Regions from separate parts of the Pseudomonas sp. WHRI 8519 genome, predicted to be linked through region 4. Evidence: predicted binding sites of a transcription regulator. Region 4 holds the regulator's gene; each other region holds the start of a gene.
What was found. The regulator FliA, encoded in region 4, starts transcription of late flagellar genes. The targets are predictions, from matches to a motif close to CTAAAGTTTNNNNNNNNNNNGCCGNTAA.
Positions count from the first base shown of each region.

Region 1: the regulator FliA is predicted to act here: its motif matches at 3,880-3,907, upstream of ABRP30_RS02095 (methyl-accepting chemotaxis protein).
Region 2: the regulator FliA is predicted to act here: its motif matches at 3,380-3,407, upstream of ABRP30_RS03815 (methyl-accepting chemotaxis protein).
Region 3: the regulator FliA is predicted to act here: its motif matches at 3,971-3,998, upstream of ABRP30_RS26240 (methyl-accepting chemotaxis protein).

Region 1 covers NZ_CP167996.1:452,821-460,657, forward strand. The annotation lists gene ABRP30_RS02090 (methyl-accepting chemotaxis protein) at 1-1,729, opposite strand, end outside; gene ABRP30_RS02095 (methyl-accepting chemotaxis protein) at 1,912-3,828, opposite strand; gene ABRP30_RS02100 (16S rRNA (uracil(1498)-N(3))-methyltransferase) at 3,929-4,636, opposite strand; gene tatC (twin-arginine translocase subunit TatC) at 4,633-5,424, opposite strand; gene tatB (Sec-independent protein translocase protein TatB) at 5,421-5,795, opposite strand; gene ABRP30_RS02115 (twin-arginine translocase TatA/TatE family subunit) at 5,799-6,071, opposite strand; gene ABRP30_RS02120 (phosphoribosyl-ATP diphosphatase) at 6,097-6,432, opposite strand; gene hisI (phosphoribosyl-AMP cyclohydrolase) at 6,434-6,826, opposite strand; gene ubiB (ubiquinone biosynthesis regulatory protein kinase UbiB) at 6,900-7,837, opposite strand, start outside.
Region 2 covers NZ_CP167996.1:838,219-846,055, reverse strand. The annotation lists gene trmA (tRNA (uridine(54)-C5)-methyltransferase TrmA) at 1-862, shown strand, start outside; gene pcaG (protocatechuate 3,4-dioxygenase subunit alpha) at 901-1,506, opposite strand; gene pcaH (protocatechuate 3,4-dioxygenase subunit beta) at 1,517-2,236, opposite strand; gene ABRP30_RS03820 (neutral zinc metallopeptidase) at 2,425-3,309, shown strand; gene ABRP30_RS03815 (methyl-accepting chemotaxis protein) at 3,497-5,416, shown strand; gene ggt (gamma-glutamyltransferase) at 5,522-7,189, opposite strand; gene ABRP30_RS03805 (LysR family transcriptional regulator) at 7,307-7,837, opposite strand, start outside.
Region 3 covers NZ_CP167996.1:5,720,918-5,728,754, forward strand. The annotation lists gene ABRP30_RS26215 (low specificity L-threonine aldolase) at 1-423, shown strand, start outside; gene ABRP30_RS26220 (hypothetical protein) at 594-1,076, shown strand; gene ABRP30_RS26225 (methyl-accepting chemotaxis protein) at 1,180-3,117, opposite strand; gene ABRP30_RS26230 (cell division protein ZapA) at 3,255-3,557, opposite strand; gene ABRP30_RS26235 (hypothetical protein) at 3,554-3,784, opposite strand; gene ABRP30_RS26240 (methyl-accepting chemotaxis protein) at 4,062-5,687, shown strand; gene gbcB (glycine-betaine demethylase subunit GbcB) at 5,897-6,997, opposite strand; gene gbcA (glycine-betaine demethylase subunit GbcA) at 7,294-7,837, shown strand, end outside.
Region 4 covers NZ_CP167996.1:4,384,374-4,392,210, reverse strand. The annotation lists gene ABRP30_RS19955 (GntR family transcriptional regulator) at 1-382, opposite strand, end outside; gene flhA (flagellar biosynthesis protein FlhA) at 789-2,918, shown strand; gene flhF (flagellar biosynthesis protein FlhF) at 2,930-4,237, shown strand; gene fleN (flagellar synthesis regulator FleN) at 4,331-5,164, shown strand; gene fliA (RNA polymerase sigma factor FliA) at 5,161-5,901, shown strand; gene ABRP30_RS19930 (chemotaxis response regulator CheY) at 6,006-6,380, shown strand; gene ABRP30_RS19925 (protein phosphatase CheZ) at 6,399-7,187, shown strand; gene ABRP30_RS19920 (chemotaxis protein CheA) at 7,200-7,837, shown strand, end outside.

The DNA.
Region 1 (7,837 bases), 2.2 Mb from region 4:
CGGTGATCTGGCTCAACGCATCCCCCGCCTTGCGGCTCAGCTCGACACTCTGCTCGGTCAGGCGCTTGCTGTTGTCGAGCAGGCTGGTCACCTCGTCGGTGCCGTTGTGCAAGCTTTCGATCAACTGCTCGATCTCCTCCGTCGACTGCTGCGTACGCTGGGCCAAGCCGCGCACTTCGTCAGCCACCACGGCAAAGCCACGCCCGGCCTCACCTGCTCGCGCCGCCTCGATGGCGGCGTTCAGCGCCAACAGGTTGGTTTGCTCGGAGACCGACTTGATCACGTCGAGAATGCTGCCGATGCGCTGGCTTTCGCCCGCCAGATGTTGCATCGCTGCCAGGCAATCGTCCATCTGCCTGGCCAGCTGCTCGATACGGCCTATGGCTTCAGTCACCACCTGATCACCCTGCTGGGCCTGCTGGTCGGCGTTGGTTGCCGCCAGCGAGGCTTGTTCGGCGTTCTGTGCCACTTCCTGCACCGTGGCGCTCATCTGGTTCATGGCCGTGGCAACCTGATCGGTTTCCTCGCGTTGCTGGCTGATGCGCAGTTTGGTGTCCTCGCTGCTGGCGGCCAGTTGCGTGGCGGCCTGTGACAGATGGCCGACACCCTGATCGATACCGCCGATCAGCTCGCGCAGGCTCAAGGTCATTCTCTGCATGCTGGCCTGCAACTGGCCCATTTCGTCACGACGATCTACAGACTCCACCTGGCTCAGGTCACCCCGGGCAATGCGCGCTGCCAACGCCAGGGTCTGGCGTAGCGGCTGGGTGATCTGCAAGGTGATCAGCCAGCCGGCCGCTACACCCACCAGCAGCGCCAGCAGCGCAACGCTGGTCAGCAGCGAACGGGCGGCCAGTGCTTCGCTGTCGCGCTGCTCGACCTTCCTCTGACCCAGCTCCAGGCTCACGGCACGCAGTTCGTTACCCATCTGCTCCATGTCGTTTTGCAATTGCTCGACACGCAAGGCGGCGCGGCGGTACTGCTCCAGGCTGGTGCGGTATTTCCCCAGCTCCACGCCGGGCTGGTCCATGACTGCCCGCGCAAGGCCCAAGGGGGCGAGGGCTTGGATCAGTTGAGCGAGGCTTTTGTCAGCAGCATCCAGCGCCGCCTGGCCGACCTTGCTGAAGTCCTCCAGCGGCGAGAAGGTGTACGCCGGCACCAGGCTTTGCTGGTTGGCGCCGTCCACGTGCCGGGTGAGGCTGTCCATCAGGCCCAGCAGGCCACTTTGCTGGCTGTCGGCAGGCATCTTCAGCAAGGCCTGGGTTTCCAGTTCGTCGATCACAGCGTTGAGCTTCTGCTCTTGCGCCTGCATGGCCTCGCGCAAGCCACGCCGGCTTTCAACGGTGCGTTGCAAAGTGGCGAAATTGTCCTGAAGGCGCTGCAGCAATTGCAGCTTCTGAGTCAGCATCTGGCGTGATTCATCGACGCTGCTGCGTTGCTGCAGCGCGCTCAGCCCGGCGTCGAGCTGTTGCAGGATGCGGCTGATCTGCGCCTTGCTGGCATCATCGGCCAACACCCTGTAGGTGATGCGCTCGGCGCGCAGGTCCTTGACCAGATCATTGATCTGGCCAATTTCGCTGAGCTGCTCGGAGCGCGTAATTGCGCCGTCCAGGGCGCGCCAGCCGCTGACGGCAGTGGCCACGGTGAGCAGCAGTACCACGGCAAAACCCAGAGCGAGTTTGGCGCCGACGCTGATGTTGCCAATCCTGCGGTTGAGGTAGCCGAACATGGCAAGTCTCCATCCAGTTGAGTAGGGGAGCCATGCCGGCGTTTTACTGGCATGACACCCCTGCCCATCGGCGGAAGGCTTGTAGGACTTGACCTGAGAATTGGGTAGGAAATTTCAGCAGCGCGCTTGGGAATTCACACTGGCCCCACGGCCGACTCGCCGGCGATGGGGCCAGTACGGGTTTACAGCCTGAAGCGCCTTACCAGGTCTTGCAGGTGGGTGCCCAGCCGCGCGAGCTCGACACTGGAGCTGGCCGTCTCCTCGCTCGCCGCCGAGGTCTGGTCGGAGATATCCCGCACATTGATCACGCTGCGGTTGATCTCCTCAGCGGTTGCACTTTGCTGTTCAGCGGCGGTGGCAATCTGCTGGTTCATCGCCTGGATCGACGATACGGTCCGGGTGATGGTCTCCAGCGAAGTGCCCGCGCGGCGGGTCAGCTCGACGCTGCTGTCGGTGAGCTGGCGGCTGGCGTCCATCACGCTGGCCACTCGCTGGGTCCCGCTTTGCAAGCCGGCAATCAGCTCTTCGATCTCTTCGGTGGACTGCTGGGTACGCTGCGCCAGGCTGCGCACTTCGTCGGCGACCACGGCAAAGCCGCGTCCGGCCTCACCGGCCCGCGCCGCTTCGATGGCCGCATTCAGCGCCAGCAGGTTGGTCTGCTGGGCCACCGACTTGATCACATCCAGCACGCTGCCGATCTTGTCGCTTTCGGCCTTGAGCTGGTTCATCGCCTCGCTGGAGTTGACCACTTCACCGGCCAGGCGCTCGATTTGCGCCACGGCTTCACTGACCACCCGATCACCTTCACGCGCCTGTTGGTCGGCCATCAGGGCCGCTTCCGAGGCTTGCTCAGCGTTGCGTGCCACCTCATGCACGGTGGCCGCCATTTCGTTCATGGCGGTGGCCACCTGGTCGGTTTCGACCTTCTGGTTGCTGACCCCGGCGCTGGTCTGTTCGGTTACCGCCGAAAGCTCTTCGGCGGCGCTGGCGATCTGCGTGACACCGTCACCGATACCCCCTATCAGTTCACGCAGGCCTTGGGTCATGCGCTGCATGCTGGCCTGCAACTGCCCCAGCTCGTCACGACGGGTTGCCAGAAGGTCCTGGCGCAGGTCGCCGTTGGCCACGCGCTCGGCGGCGGCCAGTGTCTGGCGCAGTGGCACGATGATCTGCCGAGTGATGGCCCAGGCCGCGATCAGGCCCAGCACCAATGCCAGTGCCGTGGCGCAGGCAAGCAGGGCCTTCGCCTGGCGCGAGCCTGCATCGCGGACTTCGGTCTGCGAAACCGTCATCTTCTGGCTGTTATCCATCAGCACGGTGCCTTGATCAGTCATCACCTGCAGGGCCTGATCACTGGCCAATTGCGCGCTACCGAACTGGTTGACCGCATCGCGGTAGGCGGCGAGGGCCGACAACGCGTCGTCGAGGCTGGCGGCATATTCGGCGGGCAGCTTGGCGGGTAGCGCCTTGAGGTTGGTCATGGCCTGGTCGATGGCGTTGAGCGCAGTCTGCTGGTAGTTCGCATCGCCACTGTAGGTGTAGCCGCGCACCTGGAAGCGTGCTTGCTGGAGCAGGGCACTGACCTCTACCGTGCTGTGATAGGGCGTGATGTCGCCGGCTTGCAGCAGGCGTTCCTGCACCTTGCTGATAAGTGCGGCTGCCTTGTCGGCGCTGTCACCCAATACGCTTCGGCTGGCTTCGCGGCGTTGCCCGGCCTGCTTGAGGTCGGCGAAAGCTTGCTGGTATTTGCGCACCGCCTCCTGCTGTTGCTGCAGGCGCTGATGATCGACGGGCTGTTCGATCTGGCCAAGCATCAGGCTGATCTGGCGGTCGAGGCTAGCGAGGGCCTTCTCCAGTTCGCCGATCGCCGCTTCGCTGCGTTCGCGCTGGTAGTGCTGCCGCGCGATGCGCAGTTCCTGGGTGCCTTGGCTGATGACCGAGATATTGCCCAGCTTGTCACCACGGTCGATGATGCTGTCCATGCCTTGCCAGCCCGTGAAGGTGATGGCCAGGGTCAGTAACAGTACCAGGCCAAAGCCCAGCCCCAATTTGCGATTGACGCTCACATTTCCCAGCGTTTCGGTAACCCATCGGAACATGTTCGACTCCCCGGTAAACTTGGCAGCACGGATTATTGTTGTGTTGCCTAGGCATCGGCCTGCGCCGTGGAAACTTGATGGGAAAAACCTGACCCGTTTGTCAGAAAATCCTTGAGAGCAAGGCTGTTACGGCGGTTTCCACACGCAGGATGCGGTCACCGAGCTGTACTGGCGCGAGCCCTGCCTTGCCCAGCAGTTCGACTTCGTACGGAATCCAGCCACCTTCGGGGCCAATGGCCAGTGTTACCGGGCCTTCGACGGCGCGCGGGCAGGCGGGGTAGGGGCCGGGGTGGCCGACCAGGCCTAAGGTGCCTTCGGCGATCGCGGGCAGGCGGTCTTCGACGAACGGTTTGAAGCGTTTTTCGATGAGCACCTCGGGCAGCACCGTGTCGCGGGCCTGTTCCAGGCCCAGTATCAGGTTGTCGCGGATGCTCTCGGGGCTGAGGAACGGCGTCTGCCAGAAGCTTTTCTCGACCTTGTAACTGTTGACCAGGATCAACCGCTGTACCCCCAGCGTGGCGACGGTCTGGAACAGCCGGCGCAGCATTTTCGGCCGTGGCACGGCAAGCACCAGCGTCAGCGGCAGCTTGGCCGGCGGCGGCTGGTCGAAGCCGACTTCAAGCTCGGCTTCGTGCTGTGCCAGGCGTACCACGGTAGCGGTGCCCATCAGGCCATTGATGCGGCCTACGCGCAGGCTGTCGCCGACCACTACGCGGTGAATTTCCTGCATATGGGTGAAGCGCCGATCGGCAAGGACGACGCGGTCGGCCGACACGAAGTCGGCCTCTTCAAGAAGCAAAAGATTCACGGCTGGGTCGCTGGCGGCTGGTCGTTATGGTCGTTTGCCGCTTCGTCTTCGGCATGGCTGCGCTTGCGGATCAGGCTGCCGCACAACACGCCGATCTCGAACAGCAGCCACATCGGCACGGCGAGCAAGGTCTGCGAGAAGATGTCGGGCGGGGTCAGGATCATGCCGACCACGAAACAGCCGATGATCACGTAGGGGCGGATTTTCTTCAGGTATTGCACGTCGACCACGCCGATCCACACCAGCAGCACCACCGCGACCGGGATCTCGAAGGCAACGCCGAAGGCGAAGAACAACGTCATGACGAAGTCCAGGTAACTGGAAATGTCGGTCATCATCGACACGCCTTCCGGCGTGGCGCTGGCGAAGAAGCCGAAGATCAACGGGAACACCAGGAAGTAGGCGAAGGCCATGCCGGCGTAGAACAGGAAGATGCTCGACACCAGCAGGGGGATGGCGATGCGCTTCTCGTGGCGATACAGGCCCGGGGCGATGAAACCCCAGATCTGCTGCAGGATGAACGGGATCGCCAGGAACAGCGAAACGATCATGGTCAGCTTGAACGGCGTCAAGAACGGCGAGGCCACGTCGGTGGCGATCATCGTGGCGTGGGCCGGCAGGTGTTCGCGCAGTGGTGCCGAGACCAAGGTGTAGATCTGCTGGGCAAAGGAGAACAACCCGGCAAAGATCAGGAAGATGGCAGCCACGCAGCGCAGCAGGCGGGTGCGCAGTTCGGTCAGGTGCGAGACCAGCGGCATGGGCTGGTCGTCTTGCGGTTTTTCGCTCATGGGGCTCGCGGCGGTTGAGACTGTTCGGGCTGCCCAGGTGCAGGGGCAGGCGCTACCGGTGCCGACGTTGGCGTGGCAACGGGCTGCTCGGTGGCCCCTGCAGCGGGTGGCGGGGCAGGCGGCGTCAGCGGGTTGAGGATGCGCTTGGCTTCCTGTTCCATCTGCATGATGTGCTCGTTGTGCAACTGGCGGCGGATGTCATCGGCGCCAATTTCGCGCTCGACTTCCATCTTGATCGAATTGAAGCTTCGTTTGAGCCGGCCGATCCACAGCCCTGCAGTACGCGCGGCACCGGGCAGGCGCTCGGGGCCGAGCACCAGCAGCGCTACCAGGCCGACGAGCAGTAACTCGCTGAAACTCATGCCGAACATGGCTCAGTCTTTCCGCTGCGGCTCTTGGACCGGCTGGGCCTGGCCCTCGATGGTCTGGCCCTGTGGTTGTTGTGCGGTGTTCTGCACGGGCGGTACCGGCTGGGCAGGCGGTGGGGTCTGCTCGGCGGGTTTGCTTTCTTCTTCGTTCATGGCTTTGCGGAAGCCCTTGATCGATTCGCCGAGGTCACTGCCGAAGTTCTTCAGCTTCTTGGTGCCGAACACCAGGACGACGACGACCAGCAGGACGATCCAGTGTTTCCAGTCAAAAATACCCATGGTGCTCTCCTAGAATGCTATTGAGTCAGGCCGAAGGCCCGCGAGCGGCCTTTTCATCGTGCCCGGACAGGCCGAAGCGGCGCTCCAGCTCATCGAGCACGGCTTGTGGATGCTGGCCCAATGCACTGAGCATGACCAGGCTATGAAACCACAGGTCGGCGGTTTCATAGATGACATCACTGTAATCCTTGCTGACCGCAGCGTCCTTGGCAGCAATGATGGTCTCGACGGACTCTTCGCCGAGCTTTTCGAGAATCTTGTTCAGGCCCTTGTGGTACAGGCTGGCGACGTAGGAGCTGTCGGGGGCCGCTTGCTTGCGTTCTTCGAGCACTTCGGCCAGGCGGTTGAGGGTGTCGCTCATGTCAGTGTCCTGCGTTGTAGATGGCATCCGGGTCTTTCAGCACCGGATCGACGGTTTTCCACTGGCCGTCTTCGAAGACGCGGTAGAAGCAGCTTTCACGGCCGGTATGGCAGGCGATATGGCCCAGTTGCTCGACCATCAGGATGATCACGTCGGCATCACAGTCCAGGCGCATTTCGTGCAGCTTCTGCACATGCCCCGATTCCTCGCCCTTGCGCCACAGCTTGCCACGCGAGCGCGACCAGTAGATGGCGCGTTGCTCGGCGGCAGTGAGTGCCAGCGATTCGCGGTTCATCCAGGCCATCATCAGTACGCGTCCGGTCTTGTGGTCCTGAGCGATCGCCGGTACCAGGCCATCGCTGTTCCACTTGATCTCGTCCAGCCACTCTTTCATCGTCGACTCCAAAACCGGGCCCGCTTCTGTGCCGGGCCCTTTGCGCTAGTGTGCCAGCCAGCAGCGCGGCTGGCTATTGGCGCACGATCAGGTAAAGGCCGGCTGCCAGCATCAGCCACGCCGGCCAGGCGGCCGGGGCGGCCAGGCTGGCGGCCTCGGCGGCGCCTGCGGCCAGCACCGCACCGCCGCCCAGCAGGCCGGCACCGAGCAGGCGCAGCGCCCAGCGGTCGCCCTGGCGACGCCGCTCGGGCAGCTGCGGGTCGTGCAGATGCGGCTGGGAAAGACGTTCGAGCAGGTCGCGGGTCATGCCGGCCAGGTGCGGCAGCTGTTCGGCCTGGCTGTACAGGTTGCCGAACATGGCCTTGGGGCTGTAGCGCTCGCGCATCCAGCGTTCCAGGAACGGTTTGGCGGTGCTCCACAGGTCAAGGTCAGGGTACAGCTGGCGGCCCAGGCCCTCGATGTTGAGCAGCGTCTTCTGCAGCAGCACCAACTGCGGCTGGACTTCCATGTTGAAGCGCCGGGCTGTCTGGAACAGGCGCATCAGCACTTGGCCGAAGGAAATGTCCTTGAGCGGTTTTTCGAAGATCGGCTCGCACACGGTACGGATGGCCGCTTCGAATTCATTGGCCTTGGTATGCGCCGGTACCCAGCCCGAGTCGATGTGCAGCTCGGCGACGCGGCGGTAGTCGCGCTTGAAGAAGGCGATCAGGTTGCGCGCCAGGTAGTCCTGGTCTTCGGCGGTGAGGCTGCCGACGATCCCGCAGTCGATGGCGATGTACTGAGGGCTCCACGGTTTGACGGTGCTGACGAAGATATTGCCGGGGTGCATGTCGGCATGGAAGAAACTGTGGCGGAACACCTGGGTGAAAAACACCTCCACACCGCGCTCGGCCAGCAGTTTCATGTCGGTGCGCTGGTCTGCCAGGGTGGCCATGTCGGTCACTGGCACGCCGTAGATGCGCTCCATCACCAGCACCTTGGGGCGGCACAGGTCCCAGTAGACCTGGGGCA
Region 2 (7,837 bases), 2.6 Mb from region 4:
CGATTTCCCCATTGCCAGCGAGCGCATCAATGCACTGATGCCACGCCTCAAGGCGGCCTGGCAGGCCAGTGAAGAACTGAGCAATCGTCTGTTCCAGGTGGAATTCCTCACCACCCTCGCCGGCGATGCGATGATCACCCTCTGCTACCACCGCCCGCTGGACGAGGCCTGGGAAGTGGCAGCGCGGCAGCTGGCCGAAGAATTGGGCGTGAGCCTGATCGGCCGCTCCAAAGGCAAGCGGCTGGTCATCGGCCGTGATTACGCCGTGGAAAAACTCGACGTGGCTGGCCGCGTGTTCAGCTATCGCCAGCCCGAAGGCGCCTTCACCCAGCCCAACGGCGCGGTTAACCAGAAGATGCTGAGCTGGGCTTACGACGCCCTCGGCGAGCGCGATGACGACCTGCTGGAGCTGTACTGCGGCAACGGCAACTTCACCCTGCCGCTGGCTACCCGGGTACGCCAGGTGCTGGCCACCGAGATCAGCAAGACCTCGGTCAATGCCGCCCTGAGCAACCTGGAAGAGAACGCTGTGGATAACGTGCGGCTGGTGCGCCTATCGGCAGAAGAGCTGACTCAAGCGCTGAATGAGGTTCGCCCGTTCCGCCGGCTGGAAGGGATCGACCTGACGCGTTATGCCTTCGGTACGGTGTTCGTCGACCCACCACGTGCGGGTATGGACCCGGATACGTGCGAGCTGACGCGGCGCTTCGAACGGATTCTGTACATCTCGTGCAACCCGGAAACGCTGGCGGCCAACATCGAGCAGTTGCAGGACACGCACCGCATCGAACGCTGTGCGCTGTTTGACCAGTTCCCGTATACCCACCACATGGAAAGTGGGGTATTGCTGGTTCGACGCTGATTGGCGGAAATTGGGGCCGCTTTGCGGCCCCAGTTGTATCAGAAGTCGAAGAAGACCGTCTCCCCTTCCCCCTGAACACGGATATCGAAGCGATATGCCGTCTTGCCGTCCACCTCGCAACGCTTGGCAATCAAGGTTTCACGGCGCTGCGGCTGCTCGATCAGGTTGAGCACCGGGCACTTGGCGTTCGCCTCGGCCTCATCCTCGAAGTACAGCCGCGTGTGCAAGTGGATGTTGATGCCGCGGGCAAACAGGCTGATGTTGATGTGCGGGGCCATCGGCACACCGGCAGCGTTGTTCACCACCCCCGGTTTGACGGTCTGGACGGTCCACTCACCGGCATCGAAGGTGGTGGCGGTGCGACCGAAGCTGTTGAAGGCGTTTTCCAGGTTGTAGTCATCCTGGTACTGGCCATTGGCATCGGCTTGCCAGAGTTCAAGGAATGAATCGCGGATCAAGTGGCCGTTGCCGTCGTACACATGGCCGATCAACAGGATGTGTTCACCCGGCGCCTCTGGCTTGGCCATGCGGTTCCAGATTTCCTGGTCACGGGTGGGGTTACCGGCCGCTTCCAGGGCCAGGCCGATGTGTACGTAGGGGCCGGCGGTCTGCGAGGGGGTTTCCGGCAGCAGTTCGATTGGCATGGCGGGGTCCTCAGCAGTTTTCGAAGTGGGTCTTGCGCTGGCCGCGCAGCACGATGTCGAAGCGGTACGCCAGGCAATCCATGGGGTTGGCGTTACTCATGTCGAGCTTGGCGATCAGTTGCTGCACCGCTTCAGGGTTGGCGATCGACTTGACGATCGGGCACATCGGGATCAGCGGGTCGCCCTCGAAGTACAGCTGGGTGATCAGCTTGGTGGCGATCGACGGGCCGCTGATACCGAAGTGGATGTGCGCCGGGCGCCAGTCGTTCGGGCCGTTGCGCCATGGGTAGGGGCCGGGCTTGATGGTGCGGAAGCTGTAGTAGCCATCACTGTCGGTCAGGCAGCGGCCGACGCCACCGAAATTCGGGTCCAGCGGGGCCAGGTAGCGATCGTTCTTGTGGCGATAACGGCCACCGGCGTTGGCTTGCCACATTTCTACCAAGGTATTGGGCACTGGCTTGCCGTATTGGTCGACGACGCGGCCGGCAACGATGATGCGCTCACCAATCGGCAGGCCACCGTTGTTGAAGTTGAGCAGCAGGTCATGGTCGTGGGCGCCGAAGCCCAGGTGGGTGAAATCCGGGCCGGTGGTTTCGCTGATCGACTGCGGAATGCTGACCAATGCCTGGCGCGGCGAGCGGGCAACAGAAGTCTTGTAGTCGGGCGTCAGGGCCTTGGGGTGCCAGTTGCGATCACGGATCACGAAGCGGCTGTTGTCCTGGGCGGGCATGCCGTTTTCCTCTCTTGGAGTTATCAAAACACCTGTGGTTCGCAGGCGGACTTGCAGTTTCGGATAGGTCGAAGCAGATGAATATTGAATTCCGCCCACCGTTACTTAACCAAATGGTTATGCATTAGTACCTTTGGCTGGCGTGAACTAACCTATGTCTTCATGTTTCACGCTCTGGAGTGCACTTCATGGAATGGCGAAAAGGCCGTCGTAGCGACAACGTGGTCGATGCCCGTGGCCAAGGTGGCGGCGGTGGTGGCATGCGCTTTGGCGGTGGCAAGGGCCTCGGGCTCGGGGCCATCCTTCTGATCGTCGGCATCGGCTGGCTCACTGGCCAGGACCCGCTGCAGATCCTCGGTCAGCTCACCGGGCAAATGGAACAGCAGCAGGCTCCAAGCAGCGTGGGCAACAAGGCCCCAGCGGCCAACGACGAGCAGGCCCAGTTCGTCGCGTCGATCCTGGGCGACACCGAAGACACCTGGAAGGCGTTGTTCTCCCAGGCTGGCAAGCAGTATCGCGAGCCCAAGCTGGTACTGTTCAGCGGCCAGGTCAATTCCGCCTGCGGCTTCGCTTCAGCGGCGGTGGGGCCGTTCTACTGCCCTGCTGACCAAAGGGTGTACCTGGACATGTCGTTCTTCCGTGAAATGGAAACCCGCTTCGCCGCTGCCGGCGACTTCGCTCAGGCCTACGTGATCGCCCACGAGATCGGCCACCACGTGCAGACGTTGCTTGGCGTGTCGGCCAAGGTCGATGCGGCGCGCCGCGCAGGCCAGCGCCTGGAGGGTGAAAATGGCTTGCTGGTGCGCCAGGAGTTGCAGGCCGACTGCCTGGCCGGGGTATGGGCATACCAGGCGCAGCAACGGCTGAACTGGCTTGAGCCGGGGGATGTCGAGGAAGCGCTGAATGCAGCCAATGCCATCGGTGATGACCGGCTGCAGCAAAAAGGCCAGGGGCGCGTGGTCCCGGACTCCTTTACCCATGGGACCTCGGCGCAGCGGGTGCGGTGGTTCAAGGCCGGGTTTGCCCAAGGCGACGTGAACAGCTGCGACACGTTCAGTGCGCCCAACCTTTGACGTTTCGAGGCCCCCCTGCGCATGGCATGCCAGCTGCCGTGCGCGGTGTCGCAATTGAGTCGAAAAAGCGTTTCAGCTTCCCCGCCATTTGCCGATAACCCCTGCACGATTCAGCGGGCATCCAGAACAACAACGCCTAGCGATCGACAATTGATCAAGTGAGCGAAATCATTTCTGGAGAGCGTGCATGAACAGCTGGTTTGCCAACATCAGCGTCAACCTCAAACTCGGCCTGGGCTTCGGCCTGGTGCTGGTCCTCACCGGCCTGCTGGCCCTCACCGGCTGGACCAGCCTGGGCAGCCTCATCGACCGCAGCAACTGGATGGGCGACATCGGCAAGCTCAACAAAGACCTGACCGACCTGCGCGTCGCGCGCTTGCAGTACATGATCGCCAATGGCGACGATGCTGCAGCAGCGAACACCCAGGCCAAGCTGGATGCCTTCAGCAAACAGCAGCAATACCTGGTCAGTACTTTCAAGAGCCCGGAAAACGTCAAGCTGCTCAAAGAGCTCGGCCAGACCATCAGCGAGTACGAAGTCTCGCTGAACAAGATGCGTGCAGGCTACAAAGGCTCGCTGGCTGCACGTGACGCGATGAACGTATCGGCAGCCAAGGCCGACGAGGCCATGGAGCTGCTGGGCGAGGAGGTCATGGGCCGTCCCGAGGCCGATAGCGTGCGCCTGGCTCAATACCAACTGATCAGTAAGGCGCGCCAGCAACTGCTGCAAGTGCGGGTGGATGTGCGCGGTTACATTGCCGACAACTCTGCGGCCAACGAACAAGCCGCCCTGCGCCAGCTGGAGGCGGCCCTTGCCGAGATCGACACCCTGAAGCGTCAGCTGCCCGCCGAAGCCACGCGGGTGCAGCAGTTGGAGCAATCGATACAGACCTACCGTGAAGCCGTGCGCCAGTTCCGCGCTGCAGTCGCCGAAATCACCACCGCCCGTGCCGAGATGACCGTGCAAGGCGGCGACATCGTCAAGCGCAGCGATGCGCTGTACAAGATCCAGATCGACCGCCGCGACGCCGAGAGCGCCCAGGCACGCAGCCTGCAGACCATCGCCACGTTGCTGGCCTTGCTGGTCGGTGTGCTGGCAGCGGTGCTGATCACGCGCCAGATCACCCGGCCGCTGCACGACACATTGCAAGCGGTGGAGCGCATCGCCGGTGGCGACCTCACCCACGACCTAAGGGTTACCCGCCGCGACGAGATCGGCGTGCTGCAACAGGGCATCGCCCGCATGGGCACCACCCTGCGCGAGCTCATCACCGGCATCCGCGACGGTGTCACACAGATCGCCAGCGCCGCTGAGGAACTGTCGGCGGTCACCGAGCAGACCAGCGCCGGCGCAAACAGCCAGAAGGTCGAAACCGACCAGGTCGCTACCGCCATGCACGAAATGGCCGCGACCGTTCAGGAAGTCGCGCGCAATGCCGAACAGGCTTCCCACGCAGCCACCGGTGCCGACAACGAAGCACGCGCAGGTGATCGCGTGGTTGGCGAAGCGATCAGCCAGATCGAACGCCTAGCCGAGGAAGTGCACCGCTCCACCGAAGCCATGAACCTGCTGCAGCAGGAAAGCCAGAAGATCGGCAGCGTCATGGATGTGATCAAGTCGGTAGCCGAACAGACCAACCTGCTGGCGCTCAACGCAGCCATCGAAGCGGCCCGTGCCGGTGAGGCAGGGCGTGGTTTTGCCGTGGTCGCCGACGAAGTGCGTGGTTTGGCCCAGCGCACGCAGAAATCCACCGAAGAGATCGAAGAATTGGTGGCAGGCCTGCAACACGGTACCCAGCAAGTGGCCAACGCCATGCAAGGCAGCCGCACCCTGACCGACAGCAGTGTCGAGCTGGCGCGCAAGGCCGGCACTTCGCTGGAAAACATCACCAGCACGGTGTCGAGCATCCAGTCGATGAACCAGCAGATTGCCGCAGCAGCCGAGCAGCAGAGCGCGGTGGCTGAGGAGATCAGCCGCAGCATTCTGAATGTGCGCGATGTGTCGGAGCAGACCGCAGCGGCCAGTGACGAGACGGCGGCGTCCAGTGTCGAGCTGGCACGCCTGGGTGGGCACCTGCAGACGCTGGTCAGCCAGTTCCGGGTCTGACCTTAGCCTGTTGAGGCACGCTTGGCGGCCCCTTGCCGCCAAGCCGGCTCCCTCGATAGCGATGGGAGCCGGCTTGCCCGCGATACTGGCAGAGCTGGCAGCCGGTTATTTAACGACCATCCCCACCCCGCGCCCACGCGGATCCGAAGCCGTCTCAAGCTTCGCCCCGTTGACGCGGATCGCCTGGATATCCCCCATCTCCCAGCCCTGATCCTCGAGCACATAACCCATCTTCTTCAGCTCATCGGCCACCGGGCCGGTAAGCGGTGCATAGCTGTCGAAGTAGATGGTGTCCTTGGGCAGCAACTGGTGGTGCACCCGCTGCGCCGCGACGGCCTTGTCCAGGGGCATGCCGTAGTCGTACAGGTTGTTCATCACCTGGAAGATCGAAGTGAAGATCCGCGAGCCGCCCGGTGTACCGATCACCAGTTCGACCTTGCCATCGCGGGTCATCAGGCTGGGGCTCATGGACGACAGCATGCGCTTGCCCGGCTCGATGGCGTTGGCATCACCGCCCACCACACCGAAGGCATTGGCTGCGCCTGGCTTGGCGCTGAAGTCGTCCATTTCGTCGTTGAGCAGGAAGCCCGCGCCCTTGACCACCACACCACTGCCGTAGTCGAGGTTGAGGGTATAGGTATTGCTGACCGCGTTGCCCTGTTTGTCGACGATCGAGAAGTGCGTGGTCTGGTGCGGCTCAAGCCCCGGCTTGACATCCTCGGTGGCGGAGATGGCCTTGGCGTTGACCTGCGCGGCGCGCTTGGCCAGGTAGTCCTTGGCGATCAGCTGGTCGACCGGCACCTTGGTGAAGGCCGGGTCGCCCAGGTAGTCGGCGCGGTCGGCGAACACACGCTTCTCGATCTCAGCCAGCAGGTGAATGTATTGCGCCGAGTTGTGTGCCACGCCTTTGAAGTCGGCCGCACGGTCTTCCTTGATGCCCAGCAACTGGGCCAGGGCGACGCCGCCGGAGCTTGGCGGTGGCGCGGTGTAAACCACGTTGCCGCGCCAGCTCAGGGCCATGGGCTCACGCCAGACGGCCTTGTAGTCCTTGAGGTCTTCTTTGGTGATCAGGCCTTTGTCGGCCCGCATCTGCGCCACCAGCAGATCAGCGGTCTTGCCTTGATAAAACTCGCTCACGCCTTTGTCGGCAATACGTTCAAGGGTCTGGGCCATTTCTGGCTGTTTGAACAGCTCGCCGACCTTCATGGTGCCGAAATAGTCGTTGAAGTTGGTCGCGGTCTTGAACAGGCCCTGGGCGTCGTTGCGGTACTGATACTGCTTTTCGGCAATCTTGAAGCCGTTTTTCGCATAGCCGATGGCGGGGGTCAGCAGCTCGCTCCAGGGCAGCTTGCCGAATTTCTTGTGCGCTTCCCACAGGCCCATTACCGTGCCAGGCACGCCGGCTGCGCGCACGCCGACCAAGCTGAGGTTCTCGATGACCTCGCCTTTTTCGTCCAGGTACATGTTGCGGGTCGCGGCCTTGGGCGCCACTTCTCGGTAGTCGAGGAAGTACGGCTTGCCATCGACGAACAGGGTCATGAAACCACCGCCACCGATGTTGCCGGCCTCTGGGTAGGTCACCGCCAGGGTGAAGGCGGTGGCTACTGCCGCATCCACCGCGTTGCCGCCCTTTTTCAGGATGTCGGCGGCCACCTGTGCGCCATATTGATCAGGGGCGGCCACCGCGCCACCCTCCAGGGTGACCGCATAGGCCGATGAACAGCTCAAGATCGCCGCGCCGAGAGCCATGGACTGGAACAGGACAATACGCATGACACTTCCTTGGTGTTGTTTTTGTTGATCACCCAGTAAGGCCGAAGCCTGTCGACTGTGCAATCACCTGTAGGAAGTTTCGCCGCCAATGGACAGGATTTGTCGCGTTCAGGCAACTCAGCAGGCGTACATCGCCAGTTTGCGCTGGATGAAGTCGAGGAAGCACTGGATGCGCAGGGCCAGTTGCGTGTTGCGGTAATAAACAGCGTGGATAGGCTGGCGGTAGCCGTTGGTGGCAGCGCTCAGAATAACCTGCAGTCGGCCGGCGCGGATGTCCTCGTGGGTCATGAAGTGCGAGAGGCTGACGATACCCTCCCCGGCCAGCGCCAACTGGCGCAGGGTCTCGCCGCTGGAGGCGAGCAGCGCCGGGCGAATCGGCCAACGGTCGCCTTGGGCATGGCGCAGCGGCCACTGGTTGAGTGACTCGGGCTGGCTGAAACCGAGCAGGCAGTGATGGTTCAGGTCTTCGACATGCTGCGGTGTACCGTGTCGCTGCAGGTAAGCCGGACTTGCAAGGATTTGCACCGGGCTGCAGCCCAGCGAACGGGCGTGCAGGCTGGAGTCGGCCAACTCACCGATGCGGATCGCGACGTCGGTACTCTGCTCCAACAGGTCGATGATCAGGTCATCGGTGTTCAATTCCAGCTC
Region 3 (7,837 bases), 1.3 Mb from region 4:
AAGAACGGTATGGCGGTCGGTGAGGCGATCCTGTTCTTCAACCGCGACCTGGCCGAAGACTTCGACTACCGCTGCAAGCAGGCCGGGCAACTGGCCTCGAAAATGCGCTTTTTGTCGGCACCCTGGGTGGGGCTGCTGGAAAACGGCGCCTGGCTGCGCCATGGCAACCACGCCAACCATTGCGCACAGTTGCTGGCGTCGTTGGTGAGTGACCTGCCGGGGGTAGAGCTGATGTTCCCGGTAGAGGCCAACGGGGTGTTCCTGCAGATGCCGGAGCCCGCGTTGGAAGCGTTGCGCGCCAGAGGCTGGCGCTTCTACACCTTCATTGGCAGCGGCGGGGCGCGGTTCATGTGTTCATGGGATACCGAAGAGGAACGGGTGCGCTCACTGGCAGCGGATATCCGTAGCGTCATCGGCGCCTGACGTAATTGCATGGCGGGCCTTACGGCCCGCCAAACCGCTTGTTCAACAACGCTTACAACAGCCTTGCACTGAATGTCACCTGACAGTTCTGCCAGTTTGCAGCCCGTCACAGAGCTTTTATGTTCTTCGGGGCCACAACCCTCAGTGGCTGAGTTTTACGAGGACGTATCATGGCCACTAAAATATTGATCAACGATAACGAATTGCCAGGTATTGAAGCCGCGAACCTCAAGTACTTCCGCGCTCTCAAGCCTGGGCACTACTTTAGCCACCATGGAACCTCAGGCACCGTGGTCAAGATCTCGCAGGAACGGCTCAACGGCGACGAGAGCGTGGCAATCACGCTGGATAAATCCCAAAAGGCAAAAGTTTCAATCAGTGAAAGAACCCGGAATGCGCTCAAGGCAACCATTGAGCAACGCACTGCAAACAGCACTGAAACCATCGTGTATCTCATCACACCGCATGATGAAAGCTATGAAATTGAAGGCATTTCCGATAAATACATGCTCGTCAATTTATTGCAGGACGATAAGTTAGAAATCATCAGCGACGGCGACGAACTCAAGTACTCGGTCAAAGAACAGCAGTTCGAGTATAAAGTGCTGGACAACATATCTTGGTGGATCACTGAAACCAAAGACTCAGCATGAGCATCTTTTGGGTTAGCCGCCCACCGTAGCAACGCCGCTTCCATTGGCGCCGGCACTCCGGGAGCGGCATTGGTCACGATGGACCGTAACCTGGCCTGCGTGTTTAAAGCTTGAACCCACCCATCTGCCGGGCCAGGTCATCGGCCAGCCCGCGCAACGCCTGGCACTCCTGCCGACACCCCTGCACTTCCGCCGCGGTCTGCCTGGCCAGGTCAGAAATCCCCTGCACCGTGCGGTTGATCTCCTCGGTCACCGCCGACTGCTCTTCCGTCGCCGTGGCCACCTGGTGGTTCATGTCGCTGATGTGCTCGACCTGGTCGGTAATCGCCCCCAACGAGGCCCCGGTTCGCTGGCTCGACGCCACGCCACTCCCCGTCGCCTGCTGCCCCGCCTGCATCGACGTCACCGCCGAACCTGCGCCGTGCTTGAGGCGCTGGATCATCTGCTGAACCTCATCCGTGGACACCTGGGTACGCCGCGCCAGCGTCCGCACCTCATCGGCCACCACGGCAAAGCCGCGCCCCATCTCCCCTGCCCGCGCCGCCTCGATGGCAGCATTGAGCGCCAAAAGGTTGGTCTGCTCGGAGATGCTGCGGATCACCGCCAACACTTCATCGATGGAGGCGACTTCGTCGGCCAGTTGCGCCACCGCATCCGCCGCCTTGCCGATATCACCCGACATGCCCTCGATACCCTGGATCGACCGGCGTACCACTTCACGCGCCTGCAAGGCTTCCTCGCGCGCTGACTGCGAAGCTTGCGCAGCATCGCCGGCGTTGCGGGCAATGTCCTGCACGGTAAGCCCCATTTCGTGCACGGCGGTGGCGACCATTTCGGTCATTTCCTGCTGCCGCCCGGAACGTTCAGCCGTGTTGTCCACCACCTGCGTCACCTGCTCGACCGCACGATGCAAACGCTCGGTGGTGCGCAGTACTTCGCCGATCAGGCCGCGCTGGCTGTCGAGAAATCGGTTGAATCCGCGGGCCAGTTCGCCCAGTTCGTCCTGACGCGAATCGTCCAGACGATGGCTGAGGTCGCCGCCGCCACTACCAATCTGCACCAACGCGGCAGTCACTCGGCGCACAGGCTGTACCAAGCCACGCGCCAGCACCACCACCAGCAACAGCGAGAGCAGCGCCACACCACCGCCGATCAACGTGGTAAGCCAGAGCGCCTGACGCATCTGTGCATAGATCTCTGCCTCCGGCACCTCGGCAACCAAGGTCCAGTTCAGGTCGCGCAGGGGTAAGCCCAAGGCCAGAAAGTCTTCACCATCACGCTGGAATCGGCTGGTGCGCAAACCCGGCTCACCGCTGATCACCGCCTTGGCCGCCTGTTCATCGAGCTGCTGCGCGAGCTGTCGCTTGCCGCTGAGGGCAGCGTCCGGATGCACCTGGATCAAGCCATCGTTACGTACCAGAAACACCTTGCCGTGCTCGCCAAAGCTGAAGTCATGGATCAGTTGTGACAACTCGGTCATGCGCAGGCCCATGCCGGCCACACCGACCAGCTTGCCGTCCTTTTCCACACGGTAATCGATGAACAGCGCCAGCTCGCCCGTGGAACCGTCGATATCGATATTGATCAGGCGCTCGGCGCCGCTGTCGATGTAGCCGTAAAACCACGTGTCTTTGGGGTTGTCGCGGCTGAGGGTGCGGTCCAAGCCATTTTCGTTGTAGTAGTGGCCGGTTTCGGTCGAGGCGAAAAGCGTGGTGAAGGCCTGGTTGCGCTGCTTTGCGGCCTGCAGGTATTCGATAAAGCGTGGCATTTCGCCGGCGTCTTCACCAGCGGCCAGCCAGTCACGCAGCAGCGTGTTGCCGGCGATGTCGGCTGCGGCGACCAGCGGCTTGCCGAGCATTCGCTCGATGTCGTTGCGGATGGCTTCGATGCTGGCCGGGAGGGCTGTGTCGACCAGATAGCGATCGGTGAGGCGGTTGAGCGCTACGGTGAAAATGATCACGACCACCAGGATGCTCGCCAGCAGTGCCGCGCCCATGCTCGCGATCAATTGCCACTGGATACTTCGACGCCAGATACCCATGCCCCTTCCTCCCCAGGAATAATTGTTTGGGGGAAAGTGTATACACTCAGGTATCCATTAATACCAGCGACCTGCGACAAGGTTGAAGACACTGCGGGGGCAGGCAAACCCGTCCCCGCAGTACTGACAGCGTGCTTTTACTGCTCGGCGATGGTCCGAACGATCGCGTCCACCGTGGCGTCGATCTGTGCCTGTGTACGCTCCAGTGTCTGCTGATGTTCCTTCTGCAGTTCAACCTGCTTGGAACACAGATTCAGGGCGGCCAGCACCAGCAGCTTATCGCCGATCAGGGTCGGGTACGAACGTTTGGTTTCGGCAAGGGCGGTGTTGAGCATGCGTACCGCCTGCGCCAGGGTTTCTTCCTGGCCTTCGGGCGCCTTGATCGAATAGTCGTTGCCGAGGATCGACACGACATTGACCGGCTGCGCTTGCAGTCTCATGCGCCGACGACACCTGCGCTGGCGCGTTCAACCAGCGCCTGGATGCGCGCAGCGGTGGCACCGTGCTTTTCTTCCTGCTCCATCAACGACAGTTGCAGGGTTTCGTTCTCTTCCTTGGCTTGGGCCAGTTCCTGGCCAAGCGTGGTGTTCTGCTCGGTGAGTTGAGCGTTTTTCTGCATCAGGTCGCTGACCAGTTGCTCGAGTTGATTCAGGGAGGCTTCCAGCATGGGGTCTATCTCGGGTTGTTGCAAAGGGCGCACACGATAAAGAAAAGTGTGAGCACTCGCCATTAAATATCGGAATCTCAAGGTTTCTAACCCGCAGATTGACAGGGTATCGGGCGCCTTGTTCCGACTTGGGTCAACCGCCGGTCAGGTAAATGGATAGCAGGCTCACAATTTTTGCCGTTCACACTCAAGACTGGCCGGTCACGACCGATAGCCAGGCAAGTCATATTTCGTCGCAGGGAACGCGTCCACTCCTTTTGCCTGGATTCGTCCCGCCATGTCCCTACGCAACATGAATATCGCCCCCCGCGCCTTGCTCGGGTTCGCCTTGATCGGCTTGCTCATGCTCGGCCTTGGTATCTTCTCGCTCATGCAGATGGGCAACATCCGCCAGGCGGGCCTTGCCATCGAAAACATCAGCGTGCCCAGTATCAAGACCCTGGACGAGCTGACCTCGCTCAACCTGCGCCTGCGCACCCTCTCCTACCGATTGCTGCTCAACCGCGAACCGGAAGTACAGCGCGACACCCTCAACCTGTTGGACCAGCGCAACGCCGAGATCGACCGCGCTCGCCAGGCCTACCTGCCACTGATCAGCGCGGCAGACGAACAGGCCGCCTTCGACCAGTACACCGAACTGCTCAACCAGTACCGTCAGCTGGAATCGCGCATGCGCAGCCTGAGCCAGGCCAACCGCACTGATGAACTGCGTGACCTGCTCAACCGCGACCTGCTGGCCAACTCCGAGCAAATCAACAAAGTCATGAACACCCTGGTGCGGATCAACACCGACCAGACCCGCGCGACCAACGAAACCGCCGCCAACCAGTACTCAGCGGCCTTCGTCCTGGTAGTCGGCCTGCTGGTTGCCGCAGCCGTGCTGACCTTCCTCTGCGCGTTGCTGCTGACCCGCAGCATCGTCAAACCTATCGACGAAGCCCTCAAGGCCGCCGAGCAGATTGCCGACGGTGACCTGACCCATACCATCCGCGCCGAAGGCACCGATGAGGCCGCGCGCCTGCTGCGCGCGATGGGGCGCATGCAGGAAAAATTGCGCGACACCCTGCAGCAGATCGCTGGCTCCGCTACCCAGCTGGCGTCGGCCGCCGAAGAGCTGAACGCCGTTACCGACGAGAGCGCGCGTGGCCTGCAACAGCAGAACAATGAGATTGAGCAGGCCGCCACGGCGGTGACCGAAATGACCAGCGCCGTCGAGGAAGTGGCGCGTAACGCTGTGAGCACCTCAGAAGCCTCCAGCGAAGCCAGCCGCTCGACCGGCGACGGGCGTGACCTGGTGCTGGAAACCGTAGGCGCCATCGAGCGGATGAGCGGTGATGTGCAGGCCACCGCCAAACTGATCACTCACTTGGCCGAACAATCACGCGACATCGGCAAGGTACTGGATGTGATCCGCGGCCTGGCCGACCAGACCAACCTGCTGGCGCTCAATGCGGCCATCGAAGCGGCGCGGGCCGGCGAAGCGGGCCGTGGGTTTGCGGTGGTGGCGGATGAAGTGCGTGCGCTGGCACACCGTACCCAGCAATCGACCAGCGAAATCGAACGGATGATCGGCAGCATCCAAGGCGGCACCGAACAGGCGGTCGAATCGATGCGCACCAGCACCGAACGCGCCGAGTCGACGCTGAACATCGCCAAGGGCGCCGGTATGGCGCTGGACACCATTGCCGGGGCAGTGGCGCAGATCAATGAACGCAACCTGGTAATCGCCAGCGCGGCGGAAGAACAAGCCCAGGTAGCACGTGAGGTTGACCGCAACCTTGTGAACATCAATGACTTGTCGGTGCAGAGCGCGACCGGCGCACATCAGACCAGCGCAGCGAGCGCAGAGCTGTCGCGCCTGGCTGTGGATTTGAATGGGCTGGTGGCGCGCTTTCGCACCTGAGAGCACCAGGGCCGCTTTGCGGCCCAATCGCCGGCAAGCCGGCTCCCACAGGGTCTGCGCCAGCCGTTAGAAATCGGGTAAAACCATTGCTCCCAAAAATGGCCTGCCCCAGGACATTGGATTGGTGTCCAACCTCTTGGGGGCAGTCCATCCTGTGGGAGCCGGCTTGCCGGCGATTGGGCTGCAAGGCAGCCCCAGCCATTAGCGGATCAGTAATCGATCCGCACGTCCCCTTTGGGTACGCTGCAGCACGACAGGATATAGCCCTCGGCTTCATCTTCCTCGGTAATCCCGCCGTTGTGCTCCATCTCCACCTCGCCACCCAGCTTGAGCACCTTGCAGGTCCCGCAGATGCCCATGCCGCAAGCTTTGGGGATCATCAGCCCGACCTTGGCCGCCGCCGCATGCACGGTCTCGCCAGGAACGACCCGGATGCTCTTCTCGCTGCCGATGAACTCCACCAGGTTGAGCTCGGACACGTCCACTTCCGGCGCATCGGCCGCCTGCTCGGCATGCTCCACGGCATCGGCCTTGGCCTCTGCCGGCGTCGCGCCGAACGACTCCTCGTGGTAGTTCTTCATGTCGAAGCCGACCGCCTCGAGCATGCGCTTGACCGCAGTCATGTAGGGCGTCGGGCCGCAGCAGAACACCTCGCGCTCCATGTAATCGGGCGCGATCAGTTCCATCAGCCGTTGGTTAAGATAGCCGCGATAACCCGCCCAAGGCTCACCCAGGCCGTGCTTCTCGCAAATGATGTGCAGGCTGAAGTTGGGGATGCGGGAAGCCATCTGCTCCAGTTCGCGGTGGTAGATGATGTCCTTGGGGGAGCGAGCGCTGTGCACGAACACCATGTCGACATTGGCATTGGTGTCGTAGAACCAGCGGGCCATGGACATCACCGGCGTGATACCGACACCGCCAGAGAGGTACAGCACCTTGCCCGCCGGGAAGTCGATGGCGTTGAACAGCCCCACCGGGCCGTGCACAGGCACTTCAAAGCCTTCGTGCATGGTGTCGTGCAGGTAGTTGGACACATGCCCGCCTGGCACCCGCTTGACGGTGATCGAAAAGCTGTAGGGCACCGACGGCGAACTGGAGATGGTGTAGGAGCGCATCACCGGCTTGCCTTCGATCTCCAGTTCCAGGGTGACGAACTGCCCAGGCTTGAAGAAGAACATGATCGGCTGGTCGGCCATGAAGCAGAAGGTGCGCACGTCCCAGGTCTCCTGGATGACCTTGACGCAACGCACGATGTGGCGGCCATTGGCCCAGGTCTGGGTGGTGACCGGATTGAGGAAAGTATCGGACATGTTCATCTCCAGCGGCCGACTAATGGCCCTTTTCATGGCTGCGATAATGCGCAAGCTGAAGGCGTCGCACATTCCTGCCTGCGACATCGGCGTGCTTATCGCGACCAGCCCCGTGCTACAAGGGCTGGCGCGTCGTAATTCAAATCGGCCATGTCGCCCATGGATACGGTTCGCGGCGTCTTCGGACGCACACTCCACGGCAAAAGAACCTGCTGTTTTTTCACAGATGCTCTTGCGGCACCACAACAACGATTAGCCACCTTTTGCCGGCCGCCTACGGCCCCGAGGATTACACGATGGACGTCACCGCAACCCTGAGCCTGGGCGATCCACTGGAAGCTGCACGCAAGGCCACCGCCGAGATGCTGCAGACCCGCGAGCGCACCTACTCGCTGCCCCAGCCGTTCTACACCGACGAGCGTCTGTTCCAGATCGACATGCAGGAGATCTTCCACAAGGAATGGCTGATTGCCGGCATGACGTGCGAAATCCCGGCCAAGGGCAACTACATCACCCTGCAGATCGGCAAGAACCCGATCATCGTGGTGCGCGGAAGCGAAGGTAAGGTGCATGCCTTCCACAACGTCTGCCGCCATCGTGGCTCGCGCCTGTGCGTCAACGAGAAAGGCAAAGTGGCAAAGCTGGTCTGCCATTACCACCAGTGGACGTATGAACTGGACGGTCGCCTGCTGTTCGCAGGTACTGAAATGGGCGCCGACTTCGACATGAAAGAGTACGGCCTCAAGCCTGTGAACGTAAAAGTCGCCGGTGGCTACATCTTCATCAGCCTGGCGGAAAACCCACCTGCGATCGACGAGTTCCTGGCCACCCTGGACCACT
Region 4 (7,837 bases):
CCATTGTAGACACGAGGTCATACATCTGCGCCAGATCATTCTCTACAATGTTGGCAAAACCAAAGTCCAGGGCTGTGCATTCTGCCATGATCCGCATGTCATAGATCTCGACAATATCTTCAATCGTCATGATCGCGACAGATGCGCCTTTATGGACTTCGTAGGTAACAAGTCCTTCGGCCTCCAATTGCCTTATGGCGTCCCTTACCGGCATTCGGCTCAAGCCGAATTTTGAGGCTAGCTCTTCTTGCCGCAAAGCCGTGCCTTCGGCTATTGCGCCAGAAAGTATGCCTTGGCGTAGCGACTCGACTACATAATCCATCGCGGTTTTATGGCGATGTTTGTCAGGAACGATAAAGCTATCGAGAGAGTTTGCCACCATATGCTCCGGGTCAAGCGATGCAGTCAAAACGCTGGCGAAGGTACCACAGACTCACTAGGGCTACCAATCGAGTCATTGGCTGATGTTCGAGGCTTTATAGCTGGCATTTGCCTCGTGCGTCGGTATAGAAACCACGCTTTTTGCATGAGCATATCGGTGTGAGTTTTCCATTGGGCAGCCTCTCTGTAGATTTTCAAGAGTGAAGCATTGCGTCATTGCCGTTGAAGCGGGTGGGGTAGGAGGTATTGTTGCTCTTGTTGATTGCCCGCTGATGAGCCGCCAGCCAACGCAATTGGGCTCGGCTGGTTCACGTTTCGCGTGGGCCAGGTCAAAGTTGGAAAGCTTCTTGCAGAGCCACGCCCAAGCGCCCCTGGGGCGTCAAAGTTTTGCTTGAAGAGGGCTCTCGGTGGATCGCAGTCAGTTAATCAACAACGCACGCCACAACCTGGCCGGCCTGGGCCGGGGCAACCTGGGTGTGCCGCTGTTGCTGCTGGTGATGTTGGCAATGATGATGTTGCCGATACCGCCGTTCCTGCTCGACGTGTTCTTCACCTTCAACATCGCCCTGTCGATCGTGGTCCTGCTGGTCTGCGTGTATGCCTTGCGGCCGCTCGACTTTGCCGCGTTCCCCACCATTTTGCTGGTGGCGACGCTGTTGCGGCTGGCCTTGAACGTCGCCTCCACGCGTGTGGTCATGCTCCACGGCCAGGAGGGCCATGGCGCTGCGGGCCAAGTGATCCAGGCTTTCGGTGACGTGGTGATCGGCGGCAACTACGTCGTCGGTGCAGTGGTGTTCGCCATCCTCATGATCATCAACTTCGTGGTGGTCACCAAAGGTGCCGGGCGCATCTCTGAAGTGAGCGCGCGTTTCACGCTGGACGCCATGCCCGGCAAGCAAATGGCAATCGACGCCGACCTCAATGCCGGCCTCATCGATCAGGCCCAGGCCAAGGCGCGACGCGCCGAAGTCGCCCAGGAGGCCGAGTTCTACGGTTCGATGGACGGTGCCAGCAAATTCGTGCGCGGTGACGCCATCGCCGGCCTGCTGATCCTGTTCATCAACCTCATCGGCGGCATGCTCATTGGCATGCTCCAGTACAACATGTCCTTCAGCGAGGCCGGCAAGGTCTATGCGCTGCTGACCATTGGTGACGGTTTGGTGGCGCAATTGCCATCACTGCTGCTGTCCACCGCTGCCGCGATCATGGTGACCCGTGCTTCCGGCTCCGAGGACATGGGCAAGCTGATCAACCGGCAAATGTTCGATTCGCCCAAAGCGCTGGCGGTATCGGCAGGCTTGATGATCGTCATGGGCCTGGTGCCAGGCATGCCGCACTTCGCTTTCCTCAGCCTTGGGCTGGTGGCCGGCGGTGGTGCCTACCTGGTGTGGAAGAAGCAGCAGAAGGCCAAGGTCGCCGCGCAGCAAGAGGCGCAGCGCCAGCAGGACCTGCTGCCGTCGCCGCAACGGGCGATGGAAACCAAGGAGCTTGGCTGGGATGACGTGACGCCGATCGACATGATCGGCCTGGAAGTCGGCTACCGCCTGATCCCGCTGGTCGATCGCAACCAGGGTGGGCAACTGCTGGCTCGGATCAAGGGCGTGCGCAAAAAGCTCTCCCAGGACCTGGGCTTCCTCATGCCCACCGTGCACATCCGCGACAACCTCGACCTGCAGCCCAGCGCCTATCGCCTGACGCTGATGGGCGTGATTCTGGCCGAGGCCGAGATCTACCCGGACCGCGAGCTTGCCATCAACCCTGGGCAGGTCTTCGGTACCCTCAACGGCATCGCCGCGCGTGACCCGGCCTTCGGCCTGGAAGCGGTGTGGATCGATATCGGCCAGCGTGCCCAGGCGCAGTCGCTGGGCTACACCGTGGTCGACGCCAGTACCGTGGTGGCCACGCACCTCAACCAGATCCTGCAGAAGCATTGCCACGAACTGATCGGTCACGAGGAAGTGCAGCAATTGCTGCAGGTGCTGGGCAAGGCTTCGCCTAAACTTGCAGAGGAACTGGTGCCGGGTGTCATTTCCTTGTCGGGCCTGCTCAAGGTCCTGCAGGCATTGCTCGCCGAGCAGGTGCCGGTGCGTGACATCCGCAGCATTGCCGAGGCCATCGCCAATAATGCGGGTAAGAGTCAAGATACCGCCGCGCTGGTGGCGGCAGTGCGCGTCGGATTGTGTCGCGCCATCGTGCAAAGCATTGTCGGCGTTGAGTCCGAGCTGCCTGTGATCACGCTTGAGCCAAGGTTGGAACAGATTTTGCTCAATAGTCTGCAAAGGGCCGGGCAAGGTCAGGAAGACGGTGTTCTTCTGGAGCCGAGCATGGCCGAAAAGCTGCAGCGTTCGTTGATTGAAGCGGCCCAGCGTCAGGAGATGCAGGGCCAGCCGGCCATCCTTCTGGTGGCCGGCCCGATCCGTGCCATGCTGTCGCGCTTCGGCCGCCTGGCTGTACCGAATTTGCATGTTCTGGCGTATCAGGAAATACCGGATAACAAGCAAGTCACCATCGTTGCCACCGTGGGCCCCAACGGCTGAGGTAGTGGGTTATGCAAGTTAAGCGTTTTTTCGCCGCCGATATGCGCCAGGCCATGAAGCTGGTCCGTGATGAGCTGGGCTCCGACGCCGCCATCATCGGTAACCGGCGCATCGCTGGCGGTGTCGAACTGACGGCCGCGCTGGACTACAAACTGTCCGCGTTGGCCCCGCGCGTGCCCAATGCCGAGCTCGAGCAAGAGCTGCGCAAGACCCAGACGCGCATCGCCACTGCCCAGGCTGAGCTGGACAACCGCAGTGATGCCAGCGAAGGCAGCCGCCAATTGTTCGCCGGGCAGTCGCTGACCGCCTCGCAGCCCTTGATCGAACCGCATGTGGACGTGCCGGCCCCTGCAGCACCTGCTGCGCCGGCAGCGGTCGACCCGCGCTTGTTCGATGCGATGCGCTCTGAGCTGTCGGGCCTGCGCGAGCTGCTGGAAGTGCAGCTCGGCTCGCTGGCCTGGAACCAGCTGCAAGGCAGCAAACCGGCGCAGGCCAACCTCTGGCGCCGGCTGCAGCGCATCGGCCTGTCCGGGCCGATCGCCCGCGAGCTGCTGGACCTGATCGCCGAAATCGAAGAGCCACGCCAGGCCTGGCGCATGCTGCTGGCGCACCTGGCACGCATGATCGAAGTGCCGGAGATCGAGCCGATCGAAGAGGGTGGCGTGATCGCCATGGTCGGCCCTGCCGGTATGGGCAAGACCACCACGCTGGCCAAGCTGGCGGCGCGCTATGTCCTCAAGTACGGCCCGCAGAACGTGGCCCTGGTCAGCATGGACAGTTTCCGCATTGGTGCCCAGGAGCAGCTCAAGACCCTGGGGCGTATCCTCAACGTGCCGGTGACTTATGTAGACCCCGGCCAGTCGCTGGCCCAGGCGTTGGAGCCGCTGCTGCGCAAGCGCGTGGTGCTGATCGATACCGCCGGCCTGCAGGCCAGCGACCCGGCCCTGCGCATGCAGCTGGAAAGCCTGGCCAGCCGCGGCATCGCTGCGAAGAATTACCTGGTGCTGGCCACCACCAGCCAGAAGCAGGTGCTGACGGCCGCCTACCACAGCTACAAGCGCTGTGGCCTGGCCGGCTGCATCCTGACCAAACTCGATGAAACGGCGAGCCTCGGCGATGTGCTGAGCCTGGCCATCAGTCATGAACTGCCCGTCGCCTATCTTACCGATGGCCCGCGCATTCCTGACGACCTGCACTTGCCGCGGGCGCACCAACTGGTTAGCCGCGCGGTCAATGTGCAGTTGCAGGATGAGCCCAGCGAAGAGGCCATGGCCGACATGTTCGCTGATCTCTATCACAACCCAAGGAGAGCGGGTTGATGATCAAGCGTATGCAAAATACCTACACCAAGGGGACCGCTGTCATGCCCCACGTGTGGCTTGGGTCCAAGCGAGACAAGGTGAACAACGAACATGGGTAGCATGCATCCCGTACAGGTGATCGCCGTGACCGGTGGCAAAGGTGGCGTCGGCAAGACTAACGTTTCAGTGAACCTGTCCCTGGCACTGGCCGAACTCGGCCGCCGGGTCATGCTGCTTGACGCCGACCTGGGCCTTGCCAACGTCGACGTGTTGCTGGGCCTGACCCCCAAACACACCCTGGCCGATGTCATTGAAGGGCGCTGCGAGCTGCGCGACGTGCTGTTGCAGGGCCCGGGCGGTGTGCGCATCGTGCCGGCGGCCTCCGGCACCCAGAGCATGGTGCACCTGGCGCCGGCCCAGCATGCCGGGCTGATCCAGGCCTTCAGCGAGATCGGCGACAACCTCGACGTGCTGGTGATAGACACCGCTGCGGGGATTGGTGACTCGGTAGTCAGTTTCGTGCGTGCAGCCCAGGAAGTGCTGCTGGTGGTGTGCGACGAGCCGACCTCGATCACCGACGCCTACGCGCTGATCAAGCTGCTCAATCGCGATTACGGGATGAACCGTTTCCGCGTGCTGGCCAACATGGCGCAAAGCCCGCAGGAAGGGCGCAACCTGTTCGCCAAGTTGACCAAGGTCACTGATCGCTTCCTTGACGTTGCCCTGCAATACGTCGGCGCCGTGCCGTATGACGAGTGTGTGCGCAAGGCGGTGCAGAAGCAGCGGGCAGTCTACGAAGCCTTCCCTCGTTCCAAGTGTGCGCTGGCCTTCAAGGCCATTGCCCAGAAGGTCGACAGCTGGCCGCTGCCGGCCAACCCGCGCGGGCATCTGGAGTTCTTCGTCGAACGCCTGGTGCAGCCAACCAGTGCAGGGCCGGTCCTATGAGTGCGAGCGGGTTCAAGATGTACAGCAAGGCGTCCAAAGACGCCCAGTACGATCTGGTTGAACGCTACGCGCCGCTGGTCAAGCGCATTGCCTACCACCTGCTGGCGCGCCTGCCTGCCAACGTGCAGGTGGAAGACCTGATCCAGGCCGGCATGATCGGCTTGCTTGAGGTCGCCAACAAATACGACGCCAGCAAGGGCGCCAGCTTTGAAACCTACGCCGGCATCCGCATCCGCGGCGCCATGCTCGACGAGGTACGCAAAGGTGATTGGGCACCGCGTTCGGTGCACCGCAACACGCGTATGGTCAGCGATGCGATGCGCGCTGTGGAAGCAAGAACCGGCCGCGACGCTAAAGATCATGAAGTTGCGGCCGAACTCAAGTTGAGTCTCGATGATTACTACGGGATTTTGAACGATACCCTGGGTAGCCGCCTGTTCAGCTTTGACGACCTGTTGCAGGACGGCGAGCACGAAGGGCTGCACGAGGAGGGCGCCAGTGGCCAGGTCGAGCCGTCGCGCGACCTGGAGGACGAGCGCTTCCAGGCCGCCCTGACCGATGCCATCGCCAACCTGCCGGAGCGCGAGCGGCTGGTACTGGCGCTGTACTATGACGAAGAGCTGAACCTCAAGGAAATCGGTGAGGTACTGGGGGTCAGCGAATCGCGTGTCAGCCAGCTGCACAGCCAGTGCGCCGCGCGTTTGCGCAGCCGTCTTGGGGAATGGCGGGCGCGTTGAGCCCGGGGTCGTTGCAGTCGTTTTCACGTTGTACCGAATTGATTGAATGCGCGCTCGGGGCCGAGCGCGTTTGAGACTGCTTGGAGGTCTAATTGAACAAAGACATGAAAATCCTCATCGTTGACGACTTTTCGACGATGCGGCGGATCATCAAGAACCTGTTGCGTGATCTGGGCTTCACCAATACCGACGAAGCTGACGACGGCACCACGGCGTTGCCGATGCTCGAAAGCGGCCATTACGACTTCCTGGTGACCGACTGGAACATGCCTGGCATGTCCGGTATCGACTTGCTGCGCAAGGTACGTGCCCACGAGCGCCTGAAGGGTATGCCGGTACTGATGGTGACGGCCGAAGCCAAGCGCGACCAGATCATCGAAGCGGCTCAGGCCGGTGTGAATGGGTATGTGGTCAAGCCGTTCACCGCCCAGGTGCTCAAAGAAAAGATCGAGAAGATCTTCGAACGCGTCAACGGCTGAACAAAGTCAGGGGGCGCCATGGAATCAACACAAACGTCTTTGGGGGAGTTTGAGTCAACCCTGAAGAAGCATGCTCAGGAACTGGTCGAAAGCCTGGAACGGGGCCGGTTCGGCGAGGCGGTGCAGCTGATTCATCAGCTCAACCAGACCCGCGACCGCGGCTTGTATCAGGAAGTCGGCAAGCTCACGCGCGAGCTGCACAGTGCGATCGTCAGCTTCCAGATCGACCCGCGCATGCCGCAGGCCGAGGAAGTCTCGCAGATCACCGATGCCACCGAACGCTTGTCCTATGTGGTCAAGCTGACTGAAGGCGCCGCCAACCGCACCATGGACCTGGTGGAGGAGAGCACGCCCGTGCTCAACGACCTGGCTGCTGAAGCGCAGAGCCTCAGTGTCGACTGGCAGCGTTTCATGCGCCGCGAAGTCGCTGCGCCGGAATTTCGCGAGTTGGTCAAGCGTGTCGACAGTTTCCTGACGCACAGCGCTGAAGGTAACCGCAAGGTATCCGGCCACCTCAATGACATTCTGCTGGCTCAGGACTATCAGGACCTGACCGGCCAGGTGATCAAGCGGGTGACTGCGCTTGTGACCGAAGTCGAAAGCAATCTGCTCAAGCTCGTGCTGATGGCCAGTCAGGTCGACCGTTTTGCCGGTATCGAACATGACCACCAACAGCTGCGCGCGGAAAAAGATGAAGAAAAATATCCGGCTCGGGGTGAAGGTCCGCAGATTCATGCCGATAAGCGTGAAGACGTCGTGTCCGGTCAGGACGATGTCGATGATCTGCTGTCCAGCCTGGGTTTTTGAGGAGCACGTTTAATGAGCTTCGGCGCCGATGAAGAAATCCTTCAGGATTTCCTGGTAGAAGCCGGCGAAATTCTTGAGCAACTGTCCGAGCAACTGGTCGAGCTGGAAAGCCGGCCCGATGATGCCGACCTGCTCAATGCGATCTTTCGCGGTTTCCACACTGTAAAAGGGGGCGCCGGCTTCCTCCAGCTCAATGAGCTGGTGGAGTGCTGCCATATCGCCGAGAACGTGTTCGACATCCTGCGCAAAGGTGAGCGCCGGGTCGACGCGGAACTGATGGACGTGGTGCTCGAAGCACTGGACACGGTCAACAGCATGTTTGGCCAGGTGCGCGAGCGCAGTGAAGTCACCCCGGCCACGCCCGAGTTGCTGGCGGCCCTGGCACGCCTGGCCGAGCCGGCTGGCCCTGAAGCGGCTGCGCCGGTGGTCGAGGCTGCGCCTGCGCCGGCCGAACCTGCCGCCGAGGCCGACATCACCGACACCGAATTCGAGCAGCTGCTCGACTCGCTCGATGCGGTCAAAGCCCAGGCAGCCGCTGCCGAACAGCAGCTGCAAGGCGAAACGCTGTCCGGTTCGGGTGACGAGATCACCGACGACGAATTCGAATCGTTGCTCGACCAGTTGCACGGCAAGGGCCAGTTCTCGGCCGA